2 linked regions of the Variovorax paradoxus genome follow. Each later gene encodes a partner of the first gene's protein in a complex. Links are inferred from orthologs where the notes say so. Each region holds a gene or a part of one and is shown on either strand. Other genes may lie near its edges.

Evidence for each region.
Region 2: the proteins of mrdA (region 1) and rodA are in contact, whole or in part, in a crystal structure (PDB 6PL5), measured with the Thermus thermophilus proteins. The link is inferred for Variovorax paradoxus from one-to-one orthologs. Residues at the interface, in WP_223903432.1 of Thermus thermophilus: Arg4, Ile5, His6, Leu8, Ala9, Phe12, Ala15, Leu16, Leu19, Gly20, Arg22, Ala23, Trp24, Leu26, Gln27, Val28, Tyr31, Tyr34, Leu36, Leu43, Thr45, Asp47, Lys156, Gln157, Gly158, Ser160, Val184, Leu201, Glu202; in WP_223903423.1 of Thermus thermophilus: Phe161, Val165, Phe168, Val169, Leu172, Pro198, Tyr199, Glu202, Tyr211, Arg212, Asp213, Gln220, Val221, Gln223, Ser224, Ile226, Ala227, Ile228, Gly229, Ser230, Gly266, Phe267, Val270, Leu274, Tyr277, Gly278, Leu281, Phe285, Leu289, Arg297.

Annotation. Positions count from the first base shown.
Region 1 is NZ_CP046622.1:312,990-316,217, forward strand. What follows is about bases 206-3,122. They hold mrdA (penicillin-binding protein 2), read left to right. Parts: upstream 206-638; coding sequence 639-2,606; downstream 2,607-3,122. Other genes in these bases: mreD (rod shape-determining protein MreD), read left to right, coding at 206-574; fahA (fumarylacetoacetase), read right to left, coding at 2,646-3,122. In the rest of the region: rod shape-determining protein MreC, read left to right, coding at 1-56; more of mreD, read left to right, coding at 53-205; more of fahA, read right to left, coding at 3,123-3,228. UniProt on the Escherichia coli protein: Catalyzes cross-linking of the peptidoglycan cell wall. Responsible for the determination of the rod shape of the cell. Is probably required for lateral peptidoglycan synthesis and maintenance of the correct diameter during lateral and centripetal growth.
Region 2 is NZ_CP046622.1:960,830-964,081, reverse strand. Bases 144-3,084 are described here. They hold rodA (rod shape-determining protein RodA), read right to left. Parts: upstream 2,221-3,084; coding sequence 1,066-2,220; downstream 144-1,065. Other genes in these bases: GOQ09_RS04445 (sensor histidine kinase), read right to left, coding at 2,252-3,084; tldD (metalloprotease TldD), read right to left, coding at 144-982. In the rest of the region: more of tldD, read right to left, coding at 1-143; more of GOQ09_RS04445, read right to left, coding at 3,085-3,252. UniProt on the Escherichia coli protein: Peptidoglycan polymerase that is essential for cell wall elongation. Also required for the maintenance of the rod cell shape. Functions probably in conjunction with the penicillin-binding protein 2 (mrdA).

The sequences.
Region 1 (3,228 bases):
GCGGCAAGAAGCCCGAGCCCAAGGCAGACAAGAAAGCCGCGGAGCGCGCCCGATGATCAAACGCCCCGGCCAACAGCAGCTGCTGCTGCCCGTCAGCCCGCTTTTCATGTGGTCGAGTCTGGTGGTGGCGCTGCTCATCAACATGATTCCGATTGGGCGCGCCGCCTGGATGCCCGACCTGCTCGCGCTGGCCATCGTGTTCTGGGGCGTGCACCAGCCGATGCGCGTAGGCATTGGCGCGGCCTTCGTCTTCGGGCTGTGCATGGACGTGCACCAGGCGTCCATGCTGGGCCAGCATGCGCTGTCCTACACCACGCTGGGCTTCTTCGCGATCACCATTCACCGGCGCCTGCTCTGGTACCCGGTGGCTTCGCAGGCGCTGCAGGTGCTGCCGCTTTTTGCGCTCTCGCAATTCATCGAGGTGGTGACGCGCATGATCGGCGGCGGCATTTTTCCGGGCTGGTGGGTGCTGGCCTCCCCGGTCATCGAGGCCGCGCTGTGGCCGTTGGCAACGGCGCTGCTGCTGGCGCCCCAGCGCCGCACGCCGGAACCCGACGAGAACCGCCCGCTCTAAGCCGGGCAGTCCACCTTCCTATGCATTTGCCAACGCACTTGCACGCGCCTAAGCTCACGCCGCCATGACCGAAATCCGCAACGTTGCCGCCGACCTCGCGCGCTTCAAGCGCCGCGTGATCGTGATCGGCATGGTGGTGCTCTTCGCCTTCGGGCTGCTGGGCTCGCGGCTGTTCTACCTGCAGGTGGTGCGGCATGACGACCTCGCCGAGCAGGCCGAGAGCAACCGTACGGCCATCGTGCCGGTGGTGCCGAACCGCGGGCTCATCCTCGACCGCAACGGCATCGTGCTGGCCTCCAACTACTCCGCCTACACGCTGGAGATCACGCCTTCCAAGGTGGGCGACGTCGAAGAGACCATCGACGCGCTGACCCAGGTGCTCGAGGTTTCGCCGCGCGACCGCCGCCGCTTCAAGCGCCTGCGCGAAGACTCTCGCAGCTTCGACTCCATTCCGATCCGCACCCGCCTGAACGACGAAGAAGTGGCCCGTTTCGCGGCGCAGCGCTACCGCTTCCCGGGCGTGGAAATCAAGGCGCGGCTGTTCCGCAACTATCCGCATGGCGAGGTCGCCTCGCACGTGCTCGGCTACATCGGCCGCATCAACCAGCGCGAGAAGACCGCGATGGAAGACTGGGCCGAGGAAGACCAGGCCAACTACAAGGGCACCGACTACATCGGCAAGCTCGGCATCGAGCAAAGCTACGAAAAAACACTGCACGGCCATACCGGCGTCGAGCAGATGGAAACCTCGGCCGGCGGCCGCGCGGTGCGCCGGCTTGCGAGCCATCCGGCCACGCCAGGCAACACCGTGATGCTGTCGCTCGACATCAAGCTGCAGAAGCTGGTCGAAGACATGTTCGGCGACCGCCGCGGCGCGCTGGTGGCCATCGACCCCAAGACCGGCGAGGTGCTGGCCTTCGTGAGCAAGCCGACCTTCGACCCCAACCTCTTCGTCGAAGGCATCGACACCGAAAGCTGGAAAGAGCTCAGCGAATCGCTCGACAAGCCGCTGCTCAACCGGGCGCTGCGTGGCACCTATCCGCCCGGCTCGACCTACAAGCCCTTCATGGCGCTGGCTGCATTGCAAACCGGCAAGCGCGGCCCGAACGTGGTAGTGAACGACCCCGGGTATTTCAACTTTGGCGGCCACCGCTTCGGCAGCCCCGAAGGCAACATCGGCGGCGTCGACATGCGGCGCTCGATCCAGCTGTCGAGCAACATCTATTACTACTCGCTGGCCAACGAGATGGGCGTGGACCTGATCCACGACTTCATGAAGCCGCTGGGTTTCGGCCAGATCACCGGCATCGACCTGGGCGGCGAGGTGCGCGGCGTGCTGCCCAGCACCGAGTGGAAACGCAACGCATACAAGCGGCCCGAGCAGAAGAAGTGGTACGCGGGCGAAACCATTTCGCTGGGCATTGGCCAGGGCTACAACACCTTCACCATGCTGCAGCTCGCGCAGGCCACGGCCATCGTGGCCGACGGCGGCATGAAGCGCAAGCCGCACGTTGCTCTCGCCACGCGCAACACGGTTAGCGGCGAAGTGGCCCCGCTGCCGCAACCGCCCGCGGAGAACCTCGGCTATACGCCGGCCAACATCGCGGTGATCCGCGAAGGACTGACCAGCGTGGTCACCAGCGGAACCGCGCGCGGGGTGTTCGCCGGCGCGGGCTACCAGGCGGCCGGCAAGACGGGTACGGCGCAGGCCGTGACCCAGGCGCAGAACACCAAGTACAACGCCCGCGCGCTCGAAGAGCACCAGCGCGATCACGCGCTGTTCATGGCGTTTGCGCCTGTCAACAACCCGAAGATCGCCCTGGCAGTGATCGTCGAGAACGCCGGTTGGGGCGCGGGCGCCGCGGCACCCATTGCGCGCCGCGTGTTCGACTACGTGTTGATGGACCAGTACCCGAGCGAGGCCGACATGGCTGCCATCAGGATCGGCAAGGCCGGCGCCCCGATCGGCAAGCCGCGCGTGGCGAGTGAAGTGGCTTGGCCAGTGGCTGGCACTGCTGCCACCGCGCCCTGACGGTTTTTCTCCTCTCCCAGAGGGAGAGGGGACAACACCCTAAGCCGCTGCCACCGTGCCGCTGACTTCACCCAGCCCGATTCGCACCGCACCCTCCCGCTCGCAGTAGCCGCGCATGACCAGCGTGTCGCCGTCTTCAAGGAACGTGCGTTTCTCGCCATTGGGCAGCGTGATCGGCTGCTTGCCGCCGAGCGTCAGCTCCATCAGCGAGCCGGCTTCGTCGGGCTTGGGGCCCGAGAGCGTGCCGGAGCCCAGCAGGTCGCCCGGCTGCAGGTTGCAGCCGTTCACCGTGTGGTGTGCAACGAGCTGCGCGGCCGTCCAGTAGGCGGCTTCGGTGGTGTTGCCGCGCGTGAGCCGTGTGGGCGCTTCACCTGCGGCGCGCATCTTCGCGGTCTGCAGCAGCACTTCGAGCGTGATGTCGAGCGCGCCGCTTTCGCGGTTCGAGGGCGCATCGAGGTAAGGCAGCGGTTGCGGGTCTCCCGCGGGCCGCTCGAACCTGGCGCGGAACGGCGCCAGCGCTTCCATCGTCACGATCCACGGCGATAGCGTGCTCGCGAAGTTCTTCGCGAGGAAGGGGCCGAGCGGCTGGTATTCCCAGGCCTGCAGGTCTCGCGCCGACCAG
Region 2 (3,252 bases), 650 kb from region 1 along the record:
GCACGTTGCGCTGGCTCGCATTGCCCTCGTCGTCCACGTTGAGCGAGCCGCGGCGGTCGGCAATGGTGCCGTCGTCCAGCACCGTCACGCCCTTGGCCGCCACGCGCTGGCCGATGCGGCCCGAGAATGCGCTCGAGCCCTTGCGGTTGAAATCGCCTTCCAGCCCGTGGCCGATGGCCTCGTGCAGCAGGATGCCGGGCCAGCCGGAGCCGAGCACGACCGTCATCTCGCCAGCGGGCGCCGGACGGGCGTCGAGGTTGGTCAGCGCAGCCTTCACGGCTTGGTCGACGTATTCGGCCATCTGCTCGTCGGTGAAATAGGCCAGCCCGAAGCGCCCGCCACCGCCGCCGGAGCCAACCTCGCGGCGGCCGTTCTGCTCGGCGATCACGGTCACCGACAGGCGCACCAGCGGCCGTACGTCGGCTGCCAGCGTGCCGTCGGCGCGCGCCACCAGCACCACGTCGTACTCGCTCGCCAAACCGGCCATGACCTGCGCCACGCGCGGATCGCGCGAGCGTGCGAGCTTTTCGACCCGCTCGAGCAGTTGGACCTTGGCCGCGCTATCGAGCGTCGAAATGGGATCGACGCCGTTGTAGAGCGAACGGCTCGACGCAATCTTGCGCGCCGGCGTCTTCACGCGGCCGGTGCGGCCGGCGGAAGAAATCGAGCGGACCGTGCGGGCCGCATCGAGCAGCGACGCCTCGGAAATATCGTCTGAATAGGCGAAGGCGGTCTTCTCGCCGCTGACCGCGCGCACGCCGACACCCTGGTCGATGCTGAAGCTGCCGGTCTTGACGATGCCTTCCTCGAGGCTCCAGCCCTCGCTGCGCGTGTACTGGAAGTACAAGTCGGCATCGTCCACCTTGTGGGCGGTGATCTCGGCCAGGGCCTTGCTCAGGTGCGATTCGTCGAGGCCGAACGGCGTGAGCAGGAGCTGTTGCGCCGTGGCAAGGCGCTCGATGGTGGGTTCGCGAGAGATCATGAAGTGGATTCTAGGGCTCGCCCCCTTGCCGCGCGCGCCCGGCGGCGCTTCGCCTTGCCCCAACCGGGGCCAAGGCTGCGCGCCTAGTTTTGGGAGAGCTTCCTGGCCCGGGCGATCGACATCAGAATGCCAAGCCCCAGCCCCAGCGTGACCATGGCGGTACCGCCGTAGCTGATGAACGGCAGCGGCACGCCCACCACCGGCAGGATGCCGCTCACCATGCCCATGTTGACGAAGGCGTAGGTGAAGAAAATCATCGTTACCGCCCCGGCCAGGAGCCGAGAGAACAGCGTGGTGGCGTTGGTCGCAATGGCCAGCCCGCGGAAGATCAACAGGATGAAAGCCGCAATCAGGGCCAAATTGCCCACCAGGCCGAATTCCTCGGAATAAGCGGCAAAGATGAAGTCGGTGGTGCGCTCGGGAATGAATTCGAGATGCGTCTGCGTGCCCTGCATGAACCCCTTGCCGCCCACGCCGCCCGAACCAATGGCGATCATCCCCTGGATGATGTGGAACCCCTTGCCCAGCGGATCCTTGCTCGGGTCGAGCAGCGTGCACACGCGCTGCTTCTGGTAGTCATGCAGCACCCGCCAGTCGACGCCCTCCGCGCACAGCCGCGACTCGAAGCTCACGATCAGCGTGATTGCCACGGCGCCGATCACCACCGGCGGCACGATGAGCTTCCACGGCAGCCCGGCAAAAAAGATCACCGCGAGGCCGGCAGCGAGCACCAGCAGCGAAGTGCCCAGGTCGGGCTGCTTCATGATGAGCCCGACCGGAATGGCCAGCAGCACCGTAGCCACCACGAAATCGAGCGGCCGCAACTGGCCCTCGCGGCGCTGGAACCACCAGGCCAGCATCAGCGGCATCGCAATTTTCAAGATTTCGCTCGGCTGGATCACCACGCCGAGGTTGATCCAGCGCGTGGCCCCCTTCTTCGTGATTCCGAAGAGCGCAACCGCAATCAACAGCGCCACCCCGGTCACATACACCGGCACCGCAAACATCATCAGCCGCTGCGGCGGCACCTGGGCCACCACGAACATGATGAAGCCCGCCAGCAGCATGTTGCGGCCATGGTCGGAAAAACGCGAGCCGTGGTCGTAGCCCGACGAATACATGGTCAGCAACCCGGCGAAGGCCAGCAACAGCACGGCGAAAGCCAGAAAGCCGTCGAACCCCTGGAAGATGGGCGCGACGCGGCGCGCCAGGGAGGGCTGATTGAACACGGCGGACATGGGCTGGATTATCCGCGCCCGGCACGCCCCGTCAGTCGAATTCGAACTGAACGACCGTGCGTCCCGGTCGGCTTTCGACCGCCAGCCGGGCGCCGACTGCGCCGGCGCGCTCCGTGAGTGCCCGCGGCACCTGGGACGCGTCGAAACCCCGGCCGTCGTCGATCACACGCAACTGCACCCTTCCGGCCTGCGCTTGCGACTCGATCCGCAGCGTCTTTGCCTGGGCGTGCTGCATCACGTTGGAAACCGCCTCGAACAGCAGGAACTGCAATTGCCGCATGCCTTGCGCGTCGAGCCCCTTTACCGTCGGCACCTCTTCCACGCCCCACTCCAGCTGGATGCCCGCGGCCGCCAGGCGCGGTTCCAGCCGGTAGCGCAGCGCCGCCAGCAGCGCGCCCACGTCGCCCGGCGGCAGGTGGATGGAGTCGATCGAGAGCTTGAGCTGGTCGAGGGAGTCGCGCAGTGTGCGCAGCAGTTCCTCGGAGCTGGCCTGGCCCGACTGCAGCTGCCGGATGGCCGAGCTGATGTGCGAGCCCACGCCGTCGTGCATGTCGCGCAGGATGCGTTCGCGCTCATGGGTTCGGGCCTGGTCGCGCGCCACCTGCTCCAGCGCCGCGAAGGTCGATGCGAGCTCGCGTTCGCGCTGCGCCACCCGCTGGGCGAGTGCCGCCACCGAGCCGCGCGCTTCGATGCTGGCGGCGCGGAAGCGCCGCAGCACGATCAGCAGCAGCGCAATACCGAAGAACACGGAGGAATAGCGCACCCAGGTGGTTTCGCCGTAGGCATCGCTCAGGCGGATCACCAGCCAGTCCCGGATGCCGAACCCCAGCGTTGCCAGCGCGGCGGCCGCCACCAGCAGGCGCCCCAGGTTGGGCCGCCGCACAGTCGCCACCACGAAGGCGCAGACGAACAGTGCGATGAACACGATCTCCGCCGCAAGCCAGCCGGTAAGCCAGTACGGCTCCTCGCGGAACAGCGCCATCGAGCTCGCGGCGATCGTTCCGGCGACCACTGCCGCCATTGGCCACCGCA